DNA from 4 places in the Bradyrhizobium sp. USDA 241 genome. Region 4 is predicted to be linked to each of the others. Evidence: predicted binding sites of a transcription regulator. Region 4 holds the regulator's gene; each other region holds the start of a gene.
What was found. The regulator LexA, encoded in region 4, represses DNA repair genes until DNA is damaged. The targets are predictions, from matches to a motif close to TGTTCNNNNTGTGTTCNG.
Positions count from the first base shown of each region.

Region 1 (5,469 bases), on a different contig from region 4:
GCGGCCTGCATCCGGCCCTTGCCCTCGCGCTGGAGCTCGATGATGCGGATCGCGCCCTCGCCGCAGGCAATGGTGAGGAGGTCGTCGAGCACCGCGCCCGGCTCGCCCGCGCCTTGCGCGAGCTCGCAGCGCAGGATCTTGACGCGCGCATCCTCAAGCTCACTCCAGGCGCCGGGAAACGGCGACAGGCCGTGGATGTGGCGCAGCACGGCGCGCGCCGATCTGGTCCAGTCGATCCGCGCCTCGGCCTTCTCGATCTTGGCGGCATAGGTGACGCCGTCCTCGCCCTGCTTCTTGAGCTGGAGCCCGCCGCGTTCGAGCGCCGCCATCGCGCGCACCATCAGGTCGGCACCCAGCCGGGACAGGCGATCGTGCAGATCGAGCGCGGTCATGCTGTCGGTGATCGCGATGCGCTCGGCCATGGCGACGTCGCCGGTATCCAAGCCGACGTCCATCTTCATCACCATCACGCCGCTTTCGGCATCGCCGGCCATGATCGCGCGGTTGATGGGCGCGGCGCCGCGCCAGCGCGGCAGCAGCGAAGCGTGCAGATTGTAGCAGCCGAGCTTTGGCGCATCGAGGATCGCCTGCGGCAGGATCATGCCGTAGGCGACGACGACGGCGGCATCGGCCTCGAACGCGCGAAACTCTTGCAGCGCTTCCGGTGTCTTCAGCGTCTTCGGCGTCAGCACGGGAAGGCCGAGTTTTCGCGCGGCTTCCTCGACCGGCGTCGGCTGCAATTGCAGGCCGCGCCGCCCGCCCGGCTTCGGGGTGCGGGTGTAGACCGCCACGATCTCGTGGCCGTGCGCGACGAGCTCGAGCAGCGTCGGCACGGAGAAATCGGGCGTGCCCATGAAGATGAGGCGAAGGGGCATGTGGCGAGACAATCCTCGAAACGAGCAAGGTACTCGTCATGGCCGGGCTTGTCCCGGCCATCCACGTTCTTCCTGCTCGAAGCGGCAAAGAACGTGGATGCCCGGCACGAAGCCGGGCATGACGGCGGAGGACGTGGCCTACTCCACCGCGCGCTTGGCGGCTTTCTCGAACTTCTTCATCACGCGGTCGCGCTTGAGCTTCGACAGGTAGTCGACGAACAGCACGCCGTTGAGATGGTCGATCTCGTGCTGGATGCAGGTGGCGAAGAGGCCTTCGGCGTCCTCCTCATGCACCTTGCCGTCGAGATCGGTGAAGCGCACGCGCACCTTCGCCGGGCGCTCGACCTCCTCGTAATATTCGGGGATCGACAGGCAGCCTTCCTCGTAAACCGACAGTTCCTCGGACGAGGCGATGATCTCGGGATTGATGAAGACGCGTGGGAGCGGCTTGGTCTCGCCGTTCTCGTCGCGCTTGGCGAGGTCCATGGTGATCAGCCGCAAGGGCTGCGCGACCTGGATCGCCGCGAGGCCAATGCCGGGCGCGTCGTACATGGTCTCGAACATGTCGTCGGCAAGCTTGCGGATCTCCGACGTGACCTTCTCGATCGGCTTGGAGACCAGGCGCAGCTGCTTGTCCGGCAGGATGATGATTTCTCGTAGGGCCATGGCGGCGATTTAAGCTGCGCGCCGGATGCGGTCAATGCGGCCAGGAACCCCGTTAACCCTCCGCTAACCATAAAACTTCAGGTTTCGTTAACCATAAGAATTAACGGAGCATTGACCATAAATGTTCGCTATTCGTTCGTGCGCCACGGCGAATCGGCTAGAAGGGTCGGCATGAACGACATCATCTTCATCCTCGGCGAGTGGCCGGTGCGCGTCGTGGACGCGCTGATCGGCTTCGGCGCCCTGGTTCTCATCCTGCTGGTGGTGATTGCGGTCGTAATCGCGCGATCCGGCCGGCGCGGCGCGGAACTCGCCATGGCCAACGCCATCCGGGCCGACGAGCTCGAGGAACGTTTGAGCGAGGTGCTGCGGGCGCAGAGCGAGTCGTCGGGCCGGGTCGATGCCATGACCCAGGCTCTGGCCGGCCGTCAGGCCGAGATGGCGCGGGCGGTGAACGAGCGGCTGGATTCGGTGACCCACCGCGTCGGCCAATCCATGGAACACTCCACCCGCAACACCATGGAGAGCCTGCGCGCCCTGCACGAGCGGCTCGGCATCATCGACAGCGCGCACAAGAACCTCACCGACCTCACCACCCAGGTGACCACCTTGCGCGACGTGCTCGCCAACAAGCAGTCGCGCGGCGCCTTCGGCCAGGCGCGGATGGAGGCGATCGTCCAGGACGGGCTGCCGAAGGGTGCCTACGAGTTCCAGTTCACGCTCTCCACCGGCAAGCGCCCGGACTGCGTCGTGTTCCTGCCCGATCAGCGGCCGCTTTGCATCGACGCCAAATTTCCGCTGGAAGCGATGACGGCGCTGCACGACGCCCGGACCGACGAGGAACGGCGAATCGCCACGCAACGGCTGCGCGGCGACGTGATGAAGCATGTCAGCGACATCGCAGAAAAATATCTCGTCGCCGGCGAGACCCAGGAGATGGCGCTGATGTTCGTGCCGTCGGAATCGGTCTACGCCGAGATCCATGACGGTTTCGACGACGTGATCCAGAAGGCCTATCGCGCCCGCGTCGTGCTGGTGTCGCCCTCGCTGCTGATGCTCGCGATCCAGGTGATGCAGCAGATCATGAAGGACGCGCGCATGCGCGATGCCGCCGGCCAGATCCGCACCGAGGTGATCAAGCTCGGCGACGATTTGGGCCGGCTGCGCGACCGCGTGCTGAAGCTGCAGAAGCATTTTGCCGACGTCAACGAGGACGTCCGCCAGGTGCTGATCTCCGCCGACAAGATCGAAAAGCGCGCGGGACGAATCGAGGAGCTGGATTTCAGCAAGAGCGACACGCCGGAGGCTCCGCGGCTGGTTGCGACAGCCGCGCCGGAGCTGTTCCCGCGGAAGCTCCAGGCTGGGGAGTAGAATCCTAGCGCGCTGTCATGCCCCGCGCAGGCGGGGCATCCAGTACGCCGCGGCGGTCGCGATTAACCCGAGGCGCTGGTGATTACTGGATCGTCCACCCCGGTGCGCATCTGCGCACAAGGCGGACGATGACGGCGGAGTGGGAGGCGGCAGATGAGCACACGGTGCTACTATGTCTATATCCTGGCCAGCAAGATCGGTGGCACGCTGTACATTGGCGTAACGAACGACCTTATTCGCTGCGTCGCAGAGCACAAATCAAAGGTCATCGAAAGCTTCACGGAGAAGTACGACGTCGCACGGCTCGTCTATTTCGAGCAGTTCGATGACCCCGAGAATGCGATCAAGCGGGAGAAGCGGCTGAAGAAGTGGAACAGGGCGTGGAAGGTTCGGTTAATCGAGCAGCATAACCCGAACTGGGATGATCTCTATCCTGGGATGGCCGGACCACCATAACGCCGTCATGCCCCGCGAAGGCGGGGGATCCAGTATTCCGCAGCCCGTGTGATTGAGCCGAGACGCCGCGGAGTACTGGATCGTCCGCCTTCGCGGACGATGACATCGAGAGGTGGAGAGAGCATCCGCCCCACCGAGCTCGCAAGAGTCTTTTCCCCTAGAATCTGCTAACACCGCCCCATGACCGCACCCGACGCGACTTCGCCCGCCGCAAGCTCGGCCCCTGCGCCCTCCTGGCGCGACAGCCTTGCCGTTTACCTGCAGCCGCGGGTGCTGATCGTGCTCTTCCTCGGCTTCTCCTCGGGGCTTCCGCTGGCGCTGTCGGGCTCGACGCTGCTGGTATGGATGGCCGAGGCGGGGGTCGATCTCGGAACGATCGGGCTCTTTGCACTGGTTGGAACGCCGTACACGCTCAAGTTCCTGTGGGCGCCTCTGGTCGATGCGCTGCATGTCCCGTTCTTCACGCGCACCTTCGGCCGCCGGCGTGGGTGGCTGGTGTTTTCGCAGCTGCTGCTGATCGGCGCGATCCTGCTGTTGGCGCTGACCGATCCGGCGCACTCACCGCTGTTCGTCGCGCTTGGTGCGCTCCTGGTCGCGACGATGTCCTCGACGCAGGACATCGTCGTCGATGCATTCCGCGTCGAGAGCCTGCCCGAAAGCGAGCAGGCCGCCGGCATGGCCGCCTATGTCGCGGCCTATCGCATCGGCATGCTGATATCGACCGCGGGCGCCTTGTTCATCGTCACCGGTTTCGAGGCGATCGTCCCTCGTGGCGCCGCCTGGATGTGGGGCTATGTGGTGATGGCGGCTCTGGTGCTGATTGGCACGGTGACGGCGCTGGCCGCCACCGAGCCCGCACAATCCAAGCGCGCCGAGGCGGCCACGCAGAACGAGGACGCGCTCATGCGGGTGTTCCATGCTGCGATGGGCGCGTTCTCGGAATTCCTGAGCCGCAAGGAAGCATGGGCGGCGCTTGCCTTCGTCGTGCTGTTCAAATTCACCGACGCGTTCTCCGGCAACATGACCGTGCCGTTCGTGATCGACATCGGCTTCACGCGGAACGACTACGCGGTGATCGTGAAGGGCGTCGGCATCGCAGCGACCTTGGCCGGAGGGTTTGCCGGCGGCTTCGTGGCACGGCGCTATTCGCTCGCAACGAGCCTGTGGATCGGCGGCATCGTACAGGCAATCTCAAACTTGTCGTTCTCATGGCTGGCACTCGTCGGCGTCAATGAATGGGCGCTGACCCTCGCAATCACCTCCGACAATTTCTGCAACGCCATCGGCACCGTGATCTTCGTCGCCTATCTCTCGGCGCTGTGCCAGAACCCGCTGCACACCGCGACCCAATATGCGCTGCTGACGGCGCTCGCCGCCGTGGGACGCACCTACCTGTCATCGGGCGCGGGCTATCTGGCGAAGGCGACGGGCTGGCCGATGTTCTTCGCGATCTCCGTCCTCGTCGCCATCCCCAGTTTGATGCTGCTGGCTTACTTGCAGAAGCGTGACCATTTCGACACGTTGGAGCAGGTGCGAGTTTAGAACTCACCTCTCTCTTTCGTCATTGCGAGGAGACAGCGTCGCACTCGCCCCCTACTGCTTCTTGATCAGGCTCCACTTCGTGATCACGGCCTCGCTCATCTGGCCGGCATCGCTGGCGCAGGCGATCTCGTCGACCTTGACCGAGATCTCCTTGCCGACGAACGATTTCAGCTGTGCAGCCTGCGCATCGGTGGAGGTGACGAGCTGGAAGGTCTCCGGTCCGGTCTCGAGATTGCACAGCCCGTTCGGCGGCGGCAGGCGGCGCGGCTCGGAGGTGATCTGGTAGGTCGCGACGCGCTTGCCGTTCTTGACGTCGCGGACCTTCATCGCGTTCAGCTCGCCCGAGAGCACGTCGCCGGTGTTGATCGGCTTGCCGGGCTTGGACGGCGGCGGCATCTCGTCGCCCTGCTGCGCGGACATGGCCGGGGTCACCAGCATCATCATCGTCGCGACCAAAGCCGATCGTGTGGCGAAAAGTTTCGTCATGTCGTCCGTTCCGTGAAGTCTGGATGGCTAGAACAGGGTGCGCTGCCGCATCGCAGCCGATAGCGTACCTTCA
Region 1 covers NZ_JBMGPZ010000004.1:1,983,668-1,989,136, reverse strand. Annotated here, with positions in the region: gene fmt (methionyl-tRNA formyltransferase) at 1-875, opposite strand, end outside; gene def (peptide deformylase) at 1,014-1,541, opposite strand; gene ABIF91_RS19115 (DNA recombination protein RmuC) at 1,713-2,912, shown strand; gene ABIF91_RS19110 (GIY-YIG nuclease family protein) at 3,066-3,368, shown strand; gene ABIF91_RS19105 (AmpG family muropeptide MFS transporter) at 3,549-4,910, shown strand; gene ABIF91_RS19100 (hypothetical protein) at 4,962-5,396, opposite strand; gene recR (recombination mediator RecR) at 5,424-5,469, opposite strand, start outside.
Region 1: ABIF91_RS19115 (DNA recombination protein RmuC) is a predicted target of LexA. The motif match lies at 1,664-1,681, and genes of this name have one in related genera.

Region 2 (5,469 bases), 2.9 Mb from region 4:
ACTCGTGATAGAGCAGGTGCTGGACCTCTTCGACCGACATGTTCTCGTGCTGCTGCAGATAGAGCAGCACGCCGGGATCGATCGTGCCGCAGCGCGTGCCCATCACGAGGCCGTCGAGCGGCGTCAGCCCCATCGTGGTGTCGATGCTGCGGCCATCGCGCAATGCGCAGAGGCTGGCGCCGTTGCCGAGATGCGCGATGATTGTCCGTCCGGCCGCGAGCTCCGGCGCGATCTCGGAAAGGCGTCCCGCGACATATTCGAAAGAGAGGCCGTGAAAGCCGTAGCGCCTGACGCCACGCGCCTCGAAGCGCCCAGGAATGGCGAAGCGGCTCGCCGGCGGCGCGAGGCAGTGGTGGAAGGCGGTGTCGAAGCACGCGATCTGCGTCAGTTCGGGCCGGATCGCCGCGAACGTGCGGACTGGCGCAAGGCAGCGCGGCTGGTGCAACGGCGCCAGTGGCGTCAATGCCTCCAGCTTCGCGGTGATGTCGTCCGTCAGCGCGACCGGGCCGGAATAATCCGGCCCACCGTGAACGATGCGGTGACCGACGGCGCGCAGGCTGCGTTCGCCGAACCGGTCCTCGATGAAGGCGAGCACGTCGGCGAACAGATGGCCGCCGGCGGCGTCCGGCGCGTCCCTTCGTGTCTCGAACAGGTCTTCGCCCGCGGGGTCCTTCACCACGAGCCGGGGTCTTGCCTCGTGTTCGTCGAGCAGGCCCTTGCAGAGCAGGGAGGGCTCGGCCGCCGAGACGTCGAACAGGCCGAACTTGATGCTCGACGATCCCGAGTTGAGGACGAGGACCGTGTCCGGCATGGCTAGTCGCCGGCTTCGGCCGGCGTGTTGCCGCCGGCGCTGTTCGGCCAGACCCAGTCGCGGATCTCGGGCATGTCCTCGCCATGCTCGCGGATATAGCGGGAATGCTCGATCAGTTTGTCGCGGAACTGCTGCTTCACATGCGCGGCCTTGGTCGCCAGACCCGGCACGCGTTCGATCGCCTCGATCGCGAGATGATAGCGGTCGAGCCCGTTGAGCACGACCATGTCGAACGGCGTCGTCGTGGTGCCTTCCTCGGCAAAGCCGCGCACATGCATGCCGGCATGGTTGGTGCGGTTATAGGTCAGCCGGTGAATGAGATAGGGATAGCCGTGATAAGCGAAGATCACGGGCTTGTCCGACGTGAACAGGCCGTCGAAGTCGCGGTCGGAGAGGCCGTGCGGGTGCTGCTCCCTGGGTTGCAGCGTCATGAGGTCGACGACGTTGACGACGCGGATCTTCAAGTCCGGCAGTGCCTTGCGCAAGAGGTCGACGGCGGCGAGCGTCTCCAGCGTCGGCACGTCGCCGGCGCAGGCCATCACCACGTCGGGTTCGCTCTTTCCATCCTCCGTTCCGGCCCAGGTCCAGATGCCGATCCCGGCATCGCAATGCGTCGCCGCGTCCCGCATCGAGAGCCATTGCGGCGCCGGCTGCTTGCCGGCGACGATGACGTTGATGCGGTTGTAGGTGCGCAGGCAGTGATCGGCGATCCACAACAGCGTGTTGGCATCCGGCGGGAAATAGATGCGGACGATGTCCGCTTTCTTGTTGGCGACGAGATCGACGAAGCCGGGGTCCTGATGGCTGAAGCCGTTATGGTCCTGACGCCAGACATGCGAGGTCAGGAGATAATTGAGCGAGGCGATCGGGCGCCGCCACGGCAGCTCGCGCGTGACCTTCAGCCATTTGGCATGCTGGTTGAACATGGAATCCACGATGTGGATGAAGGCCTCGTAGCAGGAGAAGAAGCCGTGCCGTCCCGTGAGCAGATAACCCTCGAGCCAGCCCTGGCAGAGATGCTCGCTCAAGACCTCCATCACGCGACCGTCCTGGGCGAGGTGCACGTCGTAGGATTCGATTGGCTCCATCCAGACGCGTTCGGTGGCCTCGAACACGGCATCTAGCCGGTTCGACGCGGTCTCGTCCGGCCCCATGATGCGGAAATTGCGCTGCTGCGCGTTGAGGCGGATGACGTCGCGCAGGAATTTGCCGAGCTCGCGCGTCGCTTCGGCTACGGTGCCGCCGGGCTGCCGCACCTCGACCGCGAAGCTGCGGAAGTCGGGCAGCTTCAGCTCCTTTTTCAACAGGCCGCCATTGGCGTGAGGATTGGCGCCCATGCGCCTGACACCTTCAGGTGCGAGCGCCTGAAGCTCAGGAGCGAGCGCGCCGTTCGCGTCGAACAGTTTTTCCGGCTCGTAGCTACGCATCCAGTCTTCGAGTATCTTCAAATGCGCGGGATTTTCCCGGCAGCCTGCGACCGGCACTTGATGCGCGCGCCAAAAGCCCTCGACCTTCTTGCCGTCGACCTCTTTCGGGCCGGTCCAGCCCTTCGGGCTGCGCAGCACGATCATCGGCCAGCGCGGCCGCTCGACGCTTGTCCGCCCGTCGCGGGCGTGCTGCTGGATCGAGCGGATGCTGGCGAGTGCGACATCGAGCGCATCTGCCATGGCACGGTGCATCAATTTGGGATCATCGCCCGTGACGAACAGCGGCTCGTGGCCGTACCCACGGAAGAGATCGCGGATCTCCGCATCTCCCATCCGTCCGAGCACGGTGGGATTTGCGATCTTGTAGCCGTTGAGATGCAGGATCGGCAGCACGGCGCCGTCATGCGCCGGGTTCAGGAACTTGTTCGAGTGCCAGGACGCGGCGAGAGGGCCGGTTTCGGCCTCGCCGTCGCCGACGACACAGGCGACGACCAAATCAGGATTGTCGAAGGCCGCGCCATAGGCGTGCACCAGCGCGTAGCCGAGTTCGCCGCCTTCGTGGATCGAGCCCGGCGTTTCCGGCGCCGCGTGGCTCGGAATGCCCCCGGGGAAGGAGAACTGCCTGAACAGCTTGCGCAATCCGTCCGCGTCGCGCGCGATGTCGGGATAGATCTCGCTGTAGCTGCCTTCGAGATAGGTGTTGGCGACCATGCCGGGGCCGCCATGGCCGGGCCCGCAGACATAGATGATGTTGAGGTCCAGCGCGCGGATCACGCGATTGAGATGAGCATAGATGAAGTTCAGGCCGGGCGTGGTGCCCCAATGGCCGAGCAAACGCGGCTTGATGTGCTCGGGCCGCAACGGCTCGCGCAGCAACGGATTGTCGAGCAGGTAGATTTGCCCGACCGAGAGGTAGTTGGCGGCGCGCCAATAGCGATCGAGCAGATCGAGGTCGCCGGTCGCAGCGGCCGTTTTTTGTTGAATTGTCATGTTCCTTCGGCTTTCACCCAGCGATCGTCACCAACTTTGTTCCGGCACGATCGATCCCTGTGCGGGATCAAACGAAATCGTCGTGACGGGCGTATTGCGTGAGGTCAAAGCCGCGCGCCCGAAATTTGGGCGGCTACTATGCATGGGGTTGTTTTCACGTTTTTTGTTTGTGTTCTTGATTTGTTCCGTTTGCATGCTATCTTGATTGCATGAGTCCAGCATCCTCTCATGCTCTCAAGCACCCGCCGGTCACGGCGCCCTCCGAGCCGGCGGGTGCGCCTTCAGATTTCCCCGAGCTTGGCGTCGCCATCGATCGCGCGCGAAGGCGAGGGCGGGGCGCACAATCCAATGCCAGCGGCCGTTACGAGGCCGAGGCGCGCGTCGCTTTCGATGACGGCTGGCAGAGCCTGGAAGAGCTGCCGCCGTTCAAGACCAGTGTCGGTGTCGACACCTCGCGCAAGGTGATCACCCGCAACGATTCCCCAGACATCGGCTTCGACCGCTCGATCAATCCCTATCGCGGCTGCGAGCACGGCTGCGTCTACTGCTTCGCCCGACCGACGCATGCCTATCTCGGCCTCTCGCCGGGGCTGGATTTCGAGTCGAAGCTGTTCGTGAAGCCCGAGGCGCCGGCGCTGCTCGAGAAGGAGCTCGCCGCCACCGGCTACGAACCCAGGATGATCGCGATCGGCACCAACACCGACCCCTACCAGCCGATCGAGCGCGAGCGAAAGATCATGCGCGGAATCCTCGAGGTGCTGGAACGCGCCAGCCATCCCGTCGGCATCGTCACCAAATCGGCGCTGGTGGTGCGCGACATCGACATTCTGGCCCGGATGGCCAAGCGCAACCTCGCCAAGGTCGCGATTTCGGTCACCTCGCTCGATCCGAAACTGGCGCGCACCATGGAGCCGCGGGCCTCGACGCCGCCGAAGCGGCTGGAGGCGCTGAAGCAGCTCTCGGATGCCGGCATTCCGACCACGGTGATGGTCGCGCCCGTGATCCCCGCGCTGAACGATTCCGAGATCGAGCGCATCCTCGATGCCGCCGCCCATGCCGGCGTCAAGGAAGCCTCCTATGTGCTGCTGCGACTGCCGCTGGAGGTTCGCGATCTCTTCCGCGAATGGCTAATGGCGAACTATCCGGATCGCTATCGCCACGTCTTCACGCTGATTCGCGACATGCGCGGTGGGCGCGACTACGACGCGAAATGGGGTGAGCGGATGAAGGGCACCGGCCCGATGGCCTGGACCATCGGCCGCCGCTTCGAGATCGCCTGCGACAGGCTCGGCCTCAACAAGCGGCGCTCCAAGCTGACAACGGATCACTTCGCGCGGCCGAAGCGGAACGGCGATCAGCTCAGCCTGTTCTGACAGGGAAGGTGAAAGAGGCATGGCATGAGTCAGGAATTGGCGGCTCCGCTGCCGAGGCTCACCGTCGTCACGCTTGGCGTGAGCGACATCCGCGCCAGCATCGCCTTTTACGATGCACTCGGCTTCTCGCGCCGGCTGAAGGCCACCGGCGAGGCCGTCGCCTTCTACGATGCCGGCGGTCCGGTGCTCGCCCTGTATCCGTGGGATCAGCTCGCGGCAGATGCGACCTTGCAGGACGCGCCGAGGCCATCGACCTTTCGTGGCATGACGCTCGCCTGGAACTGCCGGACGCGTGAGGAGGTCGATGCGGTGCTGGCCTTCGCCATCAGGAAGGGGGCCAGCTTGCTGAAGGCGGCGCACGAGACAGACTACGGCGGCTATTCCGGCTATTTCACCGACCCCGACGGCCATCCTTGGGAGGTCGTGGTCGCGCCCGGTATCGAGGTGGGCGAGGACCGCCGGGTGCATCTGGCGGACTAGGACGGCCTGAATAGTGGGAATATCCTGGGTTCCCGGTTGCGCCGGCGAAGCCCCTTGCGCACGATCCCGGCCATGATTCGGGACAAGTCCGCCAAGACCCCAACCAAAGACGCGCCAAAAAAGGAGGCCGCGCCTGCCAACGAGGCCAAAGCGCCTCCGGCCAAGGCTCCGAAGGTTCCTGCCGGCAAGAAGGGTATCATTGCCATTGCTCCCCCGAGCTTCCGCCGCGAGCGCGCGCTGATCAAGCGCGGCGTCTGGCCGGTTGCCGGCTGCGACGAGGCCGGCCGCGGCCCGCTGGCGGGCCCCGTCGTTGCGGCCGCGGTGATTCTCGATCCCGACCGCATTCCGCGCGGCATAGATGATTCGAAACGGCTGACTGCCGAGGAGC
Region 2 covers NZ_JBMGPZ010000005.1:890,324-895,792, forward strand. Annotated here, with positions in the region: gene ABIF91_RS26100 (acetate/propionate family kinase) at 1-811, opposite strand, end outside; gene ABIF91_RS26105 (phosphoketolase family protein) at 814-3,228, opposite strand; gene ABIF91_RS26110 (PA0069 family radical SAM protein) at 3,438-4,601, shown strand; gene ABIF91_RS26115 (VOC family protein) at 4,626-5,081, shown strand; gene ABIF91_RS26120 (ribonuclease HII) at 5,154-5,469, shown strand, end outside.
Region 2: ABIF91_RS26110 (PA0069 family radical SAM protein) is a predicted target of LexA. The motif match lies at 3,399-3,416, and genes of this name have one in related genera.

Region 3 (5,469 bases), 2.8 Mb from region 4:
CTCGGCGAGAACCTCGTGATCGCCTCCTCGGGGCGAGAGGCGCTGGAGGTGCTGCTCAAGACCGAGATCGCGGTGATCCTGGTCGACGTCTGCATGCCCGAACTCGACGGCTTCGAGCTCGCCGCGATGATCCGCGAGCATCCGCGTTTCCAGAAGACCGCCATGATCTTCATCTCGGCCATCCAGGTCAGCGACATCGACCGGTTGCGCGGCTATGAGATGGGCGCGGTCGACTACGTGCCGGTGCCGGTCGTGCCGGAGGTGCTGCGCGCCAAGATCAAGGTGTTTGCCGAGCTCTACCGCAAGACGCGCGAGCTCGAACGGCTGAACCACGAGCTCGAGGACCGCGTCCGCGCACGCACCGCGGAACTGGAGAGCTCCACCGCGAAGCTGCGCGAGAGCGAGCAGCGGCGCAGCATGGCGATCGCTGCCGGCAAGATGGGGTCCTGGGACTGGGACTGGGTCAGCGGCGATTGGATGTGGGACGAGGGGCAATACCGCATCTTCGGCGTCAGCGCGGAGCGTTTCGAGGTCAATCCGGCCAACGTCCAGGCGCTTTTGCATCCCGATGACGTCGATCAGTTGCGCAAGGCGATCGCCGAATTCAACAAGGGCACGCGCGCCTATGAAACAGAGTTCCGCATTGTGCGGCCCGACGGCGAGGTGCGCTGGTGCGTCGGCACGGCGGCGGCGACGGTCGACGAGAGCGGGCGCGTGGTGCGCGTCAGCGGCGTCACCGTCGATATCACCGAACGCAAACGCGCCGAGGAGCGGCAGAATCTCCTGGCGCGGGAAGTCGATCATCGCGCCAAGAACGCGCTGGCGCTGGCGCAGTCGATCGTGCGCCTCACCCGGGCGGACGAGGTCAAGGACTACGTCAACGCCGTCGAGGGACGCATCAATGCACTGGCGCGCGTGCACACCATCCTGTCGCTGTCGAGCTGGCAGGGCGCCGAGCTCTCCAGGCTGATCGACGAGGAGCTTGCGCCCTATTCGCTCGGCGACCAGATCAGATTGGCAGGTCCCGAGGTTCAGTTGCTGCCGGCGACGGCCCAGACGCTGGCGCTCGCGCTGCACGAGCTCTTCACCAACTCGGCGAAGTATGGCGCACTCTCGACTCGATCTGGGCGGCTCGCGATCGATTGGCGGGTCGAGGACGAGCTGCTCACGCTGAGCTGGGAGGAATCCGGCGGTCCGCTGGTCATGGCACCGAAATCTCGCGGCTTCGGAACGCGAAGCCTGCTTGCGAGCGTGGAGTCCCAGCTTGGCGGACAGGCGCAGTTCGATTGGCGCGCCGAAGGCCTGTTGTGCCGCCTGGAGGTGCCGCTGACGCGCAGGACAGCCACCGCCGGACCCGGCAAGTTCGACACCAGCGGCTCCGCAGAGTTGCAGCGCGCGTCCGGCTAGCCGGAGGCCGCGGTCGTCATGCGCTGGGCCATCCGCGGTTCGCGCGGGACCCGCCCTTCCAGCCAGGCTTCCGTTCGGGCGAGATCGCGCAGGGCCCTGGCGTAGCGACGCGCCGCGCTTCGCTCTGCTCCGCGCGGTAGCCTGCGGGCCTTGCGCAGGATGTCCGCAGCCGCGTTGCGATAGGCCAGCGAGCGGTAAAGAAAGACTACCTTACCCATATCCATGTTCCCGTTTTGATGGCGCTCATCCTCGCAAGCCCGGCATGAACGTCGGATGAAGCGGGCGATGACAATTATTTCAACCGAATGGAACCAGGCAATCACGCGGGTGTTTGCATGCCAATTCGGGATGCACTCCCATGCGCACGAAGAAGTCGTCTGAGCTGATCTCCGCCAGCGGACTTATCAAGCTGATGACGCATGCAATGATGGGCGCGGCCCTCGGCCTCACCTTCAGCCTCATGCTCGTCCTGTCCAATCCAGCCGTGGCCAACCTGCTCAATAACGGCGGAAGCCAGGCCATTCTGGTCTTCACTCTCACCTTGGTGACGACGTTCGCGATCGGTGCGACGCTCACCGGCGTCGTCTTCATCATTGATGAGGACAAGCAATCTTGAAGCGCGCGTGACCCGCGGGAGATGCTTTGTCGGGAACTCCTGCGGCGAAGAGCGGTTGGCTGCCTGCGTCAAATTAACTCAGGGAGTTTCCCGCATGAAGACGACCAAGCTCGCTCTCGCCGTAATGTTGGCAACCGGCCTTGCCGCCGCGCCGTTCGCCGTGCAGGCCAAGTCACACAAGGCCAAGCATGGATCCTCGATGTCATCGTCGCAGACCACCGGCGCCAACACCAAATCCTCCAAGGGCGCTGATCCTTCCGGCCAAGGCGGTTCCGGCCCCGGCTCCGATCAGGGCGGCACCATGACGAACAAGGGCGGCATGACCAACACCAAATAGGCCACTCCCTGGAATCCATCGAGGGCTCCGCCCATTGCGGGGCCCTTTCTCTTGGGACTCGGGCGCAGTTTCAAATCCGGTACACGCCCGGATGCTCCTCCACCGCCCGCTGCCTGATCAGCGGGGCCCGCTCGCGCGCACGGGATTGCCGCCCGCCTTCGCGGGACGAAGGCGCACCCGGTCGCGAACGTCAGGCAGAACGTCGCTGCCACCAGCTGCCTTCCATTCGCCGATCAGGAGGTTGATTCTCCGGCGCAGATCCATCTGCGCCAGGGCCCTTTCCGTGCAGTCGCAGCCGCGCTCGACGAGACCGCGCACCGACGCCTCGACGTCGGCCATTTCGAGCCTCAAGACTCTGATTTTACGTCGAATTTCATTAATTCTGTTGTCCATGGCTTGTTAGAACAAAATAAGAACATATAGTCAAGTCACGATTTCAGAACGGAGAATGCAGATGCAGGTTCAAGGTAAATACGACGCCAGGGTTTTTCTCGGCGAGCAGATGACGCGGGCGCAGGGTCTCAGGCTGAAGCGGCTGAGCGAAGAGGCCTATCAACCCGCCCAATTTGCACGGGACCTGTCCTTCGGTGAGGCCGCACGGCGCATCCAGGCGCTGGAGGCGGAGATCGAGCTGGCGAACTCCTTCTAGACTGGCTGCGTCACGCGCCTGCACGTTGCGTACGCGCTGCCGGAACCATGGCTGAGCCGAATGGTTCTCCTCGCCAAGGGAGAGCATGCATGGCACGCAAGGCAAAGAAACGTCGCTACTCACGCAGCTCCGGCAGCGATGTCGAAAGCGAGATGCGGCGCTACAAAAAGGGTACCGCGAAGAGCGGGCGCGGGGGACGCGGCGGCCGCGTGAAGAGCCGCAAGCAGGCAATCGCGATCGGACTGTCGAAGGCGCGCAAGAAGGGCAAGAAGGTCCCGAAGAAGGCATCGAAGCGGAAGAGTGCCAAGAAGACGTCGAGAAAATCGTCTAAGTCAAGCAAGTCGTCTAAGAAGTCGTCGAAGCGCAAATCCAGCAAGCGCTGACGCTGACCGCCTCAGATCATGCTGCCCGGCATGAAGCAGCGGATCGAAATCCCGAACGCCGTCTTCACCGGCCACACCATGGTGCGGCCGGCCCGGTTCGGCTCGGTGATGACGGCTTCGTCCGGCACATCTATCCACTGCCCGTCCAGACGCACGCGGTAACGACCGTTGTGCGACTCCCAGTCGGGATCGGCGACGGCAAATCCATCAGCATCCGAGCAGCACGGGCCGAGCTGGCTGCGCAGACCGTCGAACCATGGTTTCAGGGGGGAGTTCGCGTAGCGGCCGTCGTCACGCCCGAGCGCGTATCCGCCCCAGAGCACCAATGACGCTACGAGCAGTGCACTCCTCCGCGAGAGCTTCAATCGAACCATGTCGGCACCGATCAAATGCGAACCGCCAAAAGCGGCGGCAGGCTCGAAGTTCCACGACTGCAACCCACCTTTGCGGCTTCCTTGCCGCAGCGGTGTTGGAACTGTGATGAACGAACACGGCTTTTTCGGACGAACTGCGTCACCATTCCTGTGGTTAACGAGAATATTATCAATAACCCAACGGGATCTTCGAGGCTGAACAGGAAAGGCGGCCCCGAGGGCCGCCTTTTTTGACGTGGGTCGCTCGACGCGCGCGGCTCTACGCGAGCGGAACTGCGACGAATCTTGTCGCCTCTGCGCTTCTGACCTGCAACAGCACGCTGCGCTTGCCCGAAGATTTGGCCTGCGCCAGTTCCGAACGGACCTCGCCGACATTGGCGACCGCCTTGCCGCCGACATTGAGGATGACGTCGCCGGTCTGAATGCCGCGCTGTGCCGCCGGCCCTTGCGGATCGACCTCGGTGACGACGACACCCTTCTGGCCCGCACCCTGGACGTCACCTGCCGGCGCCAGGCTGAGGCCGAGGCGCGGCGTGCCGGCATTCGGCTGCCCCCTGCCCTCGTCGGCATTGCCATTTCCTTTGGCTTGCCGCTCGTTCGGCAGCTCGCCGAGCGCGAGGGTCACCGTTTTGCTGTCGCCCTTGCGGAAGACATCGAGCTTCACGGACGTGCCCGGCGCCAGGGTGGCGATGGTGCGCGCGAGATCGCGGGAGTCCTTGATCGTGGTGCCGTTGACGGCGGTGATGACGGTCCCCGCCTCGATGCCGGCCTTCGCCGCCGGGCTGCCATCCTGCGGATTGTCGACGATCGCGCCGCGCGCCTCCTTGAGGCCGAGGCTGTCGGCAATATCAGACGTCACGGGCTGCACCTGCACGCCGAGCCAGCCTCGGGTGACCACGCCCTTGTCCTTCAATTGTGCGACGACGAGCTTGGCGGTCGAGGCGGGAATGTCGAAGCCGATGCCGACCGAGCCGCCCGAGGGCGAGAAGATCGCAGTGTTCACGCCGATCACGTTGCCGTTCATGTCGAAGGCCGGGCCGCCGGAATTGCCCTTGTTGATGGGCGCATCGATCTGGATGAAATCGTCATAGGGACCATTGCCGATATCCCGGCCGCTGGCCGAGACGATGCCGGCGGTCACAGTGCCGCCAAGACCGAAGGGATTGCCGACCGCGACCACCCAGTCGCCGATACGCGGCTTCTGGTCGGAGAATTTGACGAACGGAAAGTCCTTCTTGCCATCGACCTTGATCAGCGCGAGATCGGTCTTCGGATCGGTCCCGACGACTTTCGCAGTGTAGGTCGTGCCGTCATCCATCGTCACCTGCACGGACTCGGCGTGGTCGACGACGTGGTTGTTGGTCACGGCATAGCCGTCGGGGGAAATGAAGAAGCCGGACCCTTCGCCCGTGATCATCTGATGGCGCTGGCGAGGCGTGCCGTTCATGCCGCCCGGGAAGCGGAAGCCGAACTGTCGCGAGAACTGGTCGAACGGCGTATCCTCGTCCGAATCCATCCGGTTCTGCTGCAGCATCGCGGTCTTGTCGTTGTCCTGGTCGATCTTCACCCGCACCGAGATCACCGCGGGTTTGACCTTGCTGACCAGATCGCCGAAGCCCGGCGGCGTCGCGGCGGCTTCCGCAGCCTGAGCCGGCGCAATGAAGGAGTTCGTACCGAACGGCGCGGAGCCTGGCGCCATTGAC
Region 3 covers NZ_JBMGPZ010000005.1:972,179-977,647, reverse strand. Annotated here, with positions in the region: gene ABIF91_RS26520 (HWE histidine kinase domain-containing protein) at 1-1,407, shown strand, start outside; gene ABIF91_RS26515 (hypothetical protein) at 1,404-1,625, opposite strand; gene ABIF91_RS26510 (hypothetical protein) at 1,766-2,023, shown strand; gene ABIF91_RS26505 (hypothetical protein) at 2,118-2,360, shown strand; gene ABIF91_RS26500 (hypothetical protein) at 2,478-2,699, opposite strand; gene ABIF91_RS26495 (DUF3072 domain-containing protein) at 2,815-3,009, shown strand; gene ABIF91_RS26490 (DUF6496 domain-containing protein) at 3,099-3,392, shown strand; gene ABIF91_RS26485 (hypothetical protein) at 3,404-3,766, opposite strand; gene ABIF91_RS26480 (Do family serine endopeptidase) at 4,026-5,469, opposite strand, start outside.
Region 3: ABIF91_RS26495 (DUF3072 domain-containing protein) is a predicted target of LexA. The motif match lies at 2,761-2,778, and genes of this name have one in related genera.

Region 4 (5,469 bases):
TGCGCTACGCGGCCTTCATGCAAGGCTTGCGCGATGCGATCGATGCCCGCATCCGTGCGACGCTCGAAGGCGATAATCGCGCGATCGCGACCGCGCTGCTGACGGGGCGGCGCGATGCGATCACCGCGCCCGTCAACGACGCGATGTTCGTCTCGGGGCTCGGCCATGTGCTGTCGATCTCCGGCTATCACATGGCGGTCGTCGCCGGCGTCGTGTTCTTCGCGGTTCGCGCGCTGCTGGCGCTGATTCCGGGGCTGGCGGCCGGCTTCGCCATCAAGAAATGGTCGGCGGCCGCTGCGCTTGTTGCGGCTGCGTTCTACCTGCTGCTGTCCGGCGCCGAGGTCGCGACGCAGAGATCATTCTTCATGACGGCGGTGGTTTTGATCGCCGTGATGGTTGATCGCCGCGCCATCACGTTCCGGACGCTGGCGGTGGCCGCGCTGATCGTGCTCGCCGTCGCGCCCGAGGCGCTGGTTCATCCGAGTTTCCAGATGTCCTTTGCGGCAACGCTCGGGCTGGTGGCGCTGGTGCAGATCGGCATGCCGAACCTGCTCGCATCGCCTGATCATTCCGCAACGGCGCGCATCGCGCTGTGGGGCGGCCGCGAGATCGCGATGCTGTTCCTGGCCTCGTTGATCGCGGGGCTTGCGACCACGCCCTATGCCGCCTTCCACTTCCACCGCGTGACGCCGTACGGCGTGCTCGCCAATCTCGGCGCGATGCCGGTGGTCTCGGCGCTGGTGATGCCGGCGGGGCTGTTGGGGCTGCTCGCAGCGCCATTCGGGCTCGACGGCGCGTTCTGGTGGCTGATGGGGATCGGCATCGAGTGGATGGTTGCGGTCTCGCGCTGGGTGGCGGCACTGCCCGGTGCCGTCGGCCGCATTCCCGCGTTCGGGATCGCGCCGCTGATCGCGGCGAGCCTCGGGATCATCGTGATGGGGCGTTGCGCACGCCCCTGCGCTGGTCCGGTGCCCTGGTGCTGCTTGCCGCGATCCTCTGGGCGATGTCGGTGCGGCAGCCCGACATCCTGATTGCCGGGGATGGCGCGAGCGTCGCCGTGCGGGGCCGGGACGGGCGGCTGCATGTGATCCGCGCCAGCAAGGATGGCTTCCTGCTGAGGGAGTGGTTGGCTGCCGATGCCGATCCGCGCGATGCCGGCAGCGCCTCGTTGGCCGACGGTGTCTCGTGTGACGAGTCCGGCTGCGTGACGCCGCTCGCGGACGGACGGCTTGTCGCGTTGGCGTTGCGCAGCGAGGCGCTGGCTGATGATTGCAGCCGCGCTGCGCTGGTGGTGACGGCGCGGCCTACGCCGCCCGATTGCGCGGCGATGGTGGTCGACAGGCCACGGCTCGCCAGTCAGGGCGCGCTGGCTCTGACGCAGAGCGGTGACGGCTTCTCGGTTCGGGCGGTGAGGGCGAGAGGCACAAGCCGCCCCTGGCTGCCGGCCGGCGCCGGCGAGGGGGATTTCGACGGCAGCCTTGCGCCGAAGACGGCCGTGCCCCGCAACCGGGACGCAACGCCATCGGAGACGGACAGACGGACTTGCAGGCGGACGATTGAGGAGCGATGCGGGGGAGGTCGATCGGACCGGATTTCGCAGGACGCAACCCATACCATCTCGCCGGCCTCGGCCGGCGATGGCATTTCATTCCTGGCCCACGACCATCGGCCGGGGGCGACGACGTCAGCCGATCGGCAGACGCGTGATTGTGGACCGCGTGTCGGCGACGATCTGCGGCTTGTGCTCGCGCTCGCCAACCGGCTGGGTCACCGGCAGTTGCAGCACGGTCGCGCGCTGGCCTTCGACGAGCTGTGTCACCAGCACGTATTTGCCGTCGGGAAATTCGATCGCGTCATGATGGCGATCGGGAATGTGCGGGTCGATCTTGCCGAACTTGCCGACGCGGGAGTTCACGGTACGCGTCCAGATCCAGCGATTGTCGTAACGGACGTTGTCGGCGAAAGCGAGCTCCGTTCCCGGCAGCAAGCAGACCGCGACGGAGAGATCGGCTTCGGAGGCGAAGCCGCGCGTCGAGGTGCCACGGAAGGTTGTCGTGACGATCGTCTCGCCGACTTCGGCGGGGCGCGTCGCGACGGCATGCAGGCTGTAGTCACACATCGGGTGCTCCTCATGCGAAGATAGCAACCCGCACCTCTTTTGGAGGCGCAGGCCTCTATCAGGTGGAAGCACGCAACGTTCTGCTTCGTTGTAGGCAAATCTGCGGCTGCGTCCGCAAGCCGCGATCACATTATCTTTCCCGGATTCGATAGGAACAAAGCCGACGCCTGTGAATTCGGAAGGCGCGTGTCAGTGCCTCGCGGGCGCCGACCAGCCTGAGTATTGCCGCTCGCTTGCCGAATGGCGGTGCGATTGTATGGCAGTGGCTTACGTCGCCGATGCTGCGATCGGCGCCGCAACATCGTCCATGATAAGTCTGGCGCATCACGTCCCTTCGCACTCTCAGGCCGCGACGCGATGATGCGTTGTGCGGCGTGTCGAGGATGTGGCGCCGAAAGAGGGGGCCGGACCATCTGAGCAGAACCGGAAAAACCATCCAGCCGGAGCGGATAGCGATCCGCTCCAATAGATATCGAACGACCGCTCAATACTTGCGGTAAAGCCCGATCAGCTTGCCCTGGATCTTCACGCGGTTCGGCGGAAGAATACGGACCTCATAGGCGGCATTGGCGGGCTCGAGCGCGATAGAGGCGCCGCGGCGGCGGAAGCGCTTGAGCGTGGCTTCCTCGTCGTCGATCAGCGCTACCACGATGTCGCCGGTATCGGCGCTCTCGTTGCGCTGGATCAGCGCCATGTCGCCGTCGAGGATGCCGGCCTCGACCATCGAATCGCCGCGCACCTCGAGCGCGTAGTGCTCGCCCGAGCCGAGCATGTCGGGCGGCACGCTGATGGTGTGGCTGCGGGTCTGCAGCGCCTCGATCGGCGTGCCGGCCGCGATGCGGCCCATCACGGGCACCGCGACGGGACGCTCGCCCTCGTCCACAGGCGGGCTGGAGGTCGCGCGCACCTTGCCGAGATTGCCCTCGATGACGCTCGGCGTGAAGCCGCGGCGACTGCCGGCGGCGGCCTGCAGCTCGGGCAGCTTGATCACCTCGATGGCGCGGGCGCGGTTGGGCAGGCGGCGGATGAAGCCGCGCTCCTCGAGCGCAGTGATCAGGCGATGGATGCCTGACTTCGAGCGCAGGTCGAGCGCATCCTTCATCTCGTCGAAGGACGGCGGCACGCCGCTTTCCTTCAGACGTTCGCTGATGAATCGCAGAAGCTCGTATTGTTTGCGCGTCAACATCTCGACCAAAGTCCCCCGGTTGATGTCGTTCGAGTCCGAGACGAGGAAGTCAGCGATAAGCCGCTACATCCTCGAAACAAATCATGAACGGACACTATATGTTCGATATGTGTTCCGCAACTGCTTAATTTACGGTGAACAGAGCCAAGCTCGCGCGATGCGTGTGGCCGTGCAGCTCAGGCGGGCAGGCGCAACACCTCGCAAGGCGTGCCGGCCTCGGCCCTCGGCGCGAACGGTGCGCGCACGAGAAGTACCTGCGCCGCAGCGAGATTCGCAAGCAGAGAGGAGTCCTGATGGCTCACGGGAACGGCGACGAACGCGCCGTCGTCACGCTGTTTCAGGCGCGCACGCAGATAGTCCTCGCGCTGGTCGTTGGCATCGAGATCGCGGCCCAGCACGGCGCGCTCGCGGCGATGATGAATCACTGAACGGCCCGACAGCGCGCGAATCAGCGGCACCATGAACAGGAAGGCGCACACGTAAGACGACACGGGATTGCCGGGCAGGCCGATCACGCGCATTGCGCCGAGTCGTCCGTGCATCATCGGCTTGCCGGGCCGAATCGCGATCTTCCAGAACGACATCGAGATGCCTTCGTCCTTGAGCGCCTGCTGGACCAGATCGTGGTCGCCGACCGAGGCACCACCGGTCGTGATCAGGATGTCGGCGCCGCTCTCCCGGGCGCGACGGATGCCGGCGGAAGTGGCCTCCAGCGTATCGGCGGCAACGCCGAGGTCGATGGTCTCGGCGCCCTCGCTGCGGGCGAGCGCGTGCAGGGCATAGCCATTGGAATAGACGATCTGGCCGTGTCCGGGCGTGGTGCCGGGCATCACCAGCTCGTCGCCGGTGGCGAGGATCGCGACCCTCGGACGGCGGCAGACGGCGAGATGCGGGTGATTCATTCCGGCAGCCAGCGCGAGATCGCGCTCGGTGAGACGAGTTCCTCTGCGTAGGAGCACGTCGCCCTCAGAGAAGTCGACGCCGGCGGGGCGAATGTGCCGACCGGGAATCGCGGCTTCCTTGATCGTGATCTGCTTGCCGTCGGCAACCGTATCCTCCTGGATCACGACCGCGTCGGCGCCATCGGGAACGACGCCGCCGGTGAAGATCCGCACGGCTTCGCCGGGGCCGACCCTTCCCGCGAACGGACGACCCGCCGCGACCTCGCCGACCAGTGCCAACCTGGAATCGACCGTTGCCGCGTCAGCCGCGCGCACGGCATAGCCGTCCATCGCCGACATGGCCTGCGGTGGCTGCGTGCGCCGCGCCGCGACGTCGCGCGCCAGCACGCGATGGTACGCCTCATTGAGGGAGACCATCTCTTCAGCCAGCGGCTCTGCATCCGCCAGCACCGCGGCGAGCGCGTCAGAAACCGGCATCAGGGCCACGGGCGGAAACTCCTGCAAATCGTTGGCGAGAGTTCTAGCCGAGTGCACGCGCGAGGCAAAGCAGCACGCAGAATGATTTATCCGGCGTGATTTCCGTCGTGGAGGAGGGAGCTCAAGTCCGCCGCGGCATGATCTGGAAGGCAAGACCGACCGGCACGAGGACGGCCATGGCGAGCACGAGAAGAACGAGCGCCACGGCCGGCATCGGTCAACTCCCGCTCGGACGGTCCGGGCCGTCGTCCGGTGCCACGTCGGGAGCTTTGGGACCTTGATCCTTGTCGGGCAGCGGATCGGCCAGGGACTTCAGGTCGGCCGCCTTGCTGATCAGCTTGGCGGAAAGGTCAGAATCCGAGGTGGTTCTGGCGAATTCGAGCAGGAGTGAGGCCTGCTTGGTGAGATAGGTTTTGCCCAGCACGTCGATCCGTCCGATGTAGAAATCCCAACGGACTCATGAGTCCGAAGGGTGGTACTCCGTTCCCGGAACTCCGTACAAAAATGCACAAAGGGGTTGGGTTCCTCATCTTCTCTTCCGCAATTTGGCTCCGGGAACCGAGGGCATGACCTGTCGCGGCGACTGCCTGGCATTTAGATGCCAAGTGCCCTCAACGCGTTCCCGACGTCGCCCGGCGACGTCACGTGCACGGCGTTCAAACCGCGCGCCCGCGCGCCCTCGATGTTCTCGGCGAGGTCGTCGAAGAATACGATGCGCTCCGCCGGCACGCCGATCGCGGCGACGACGTGGTCGAACGCCTCCGCGTCCGGTTTGCGCAGGCCGA
Region 4 covers NZ_JBMGPZ010000005.1:3,778,813-3,784,281, reverse strand. Annotated here, with positions in the region: partial or broken gene ABIF91_RS40185 (ComEC/Rec2 family competence protein) at 1-1,534, shown strand, start outside; gene ABIF91_RS40180 (hypothetical protein) at 1,685-2,119, opposite strand; gene lexA (transcriptional repressor LexA) at 2,604-3,305, opposite strand; gene glp (gephyrin-like molybdotransferase Glp) at 3,482-4,693, opposite strand; gene ABIF91_RS40165 (hypothetical protein) at 4,902-5,108, opposite strand; gene ABIF91_RS40160 (HAD family hydrolase) at 5,279-5,469, opposite strand, start outside.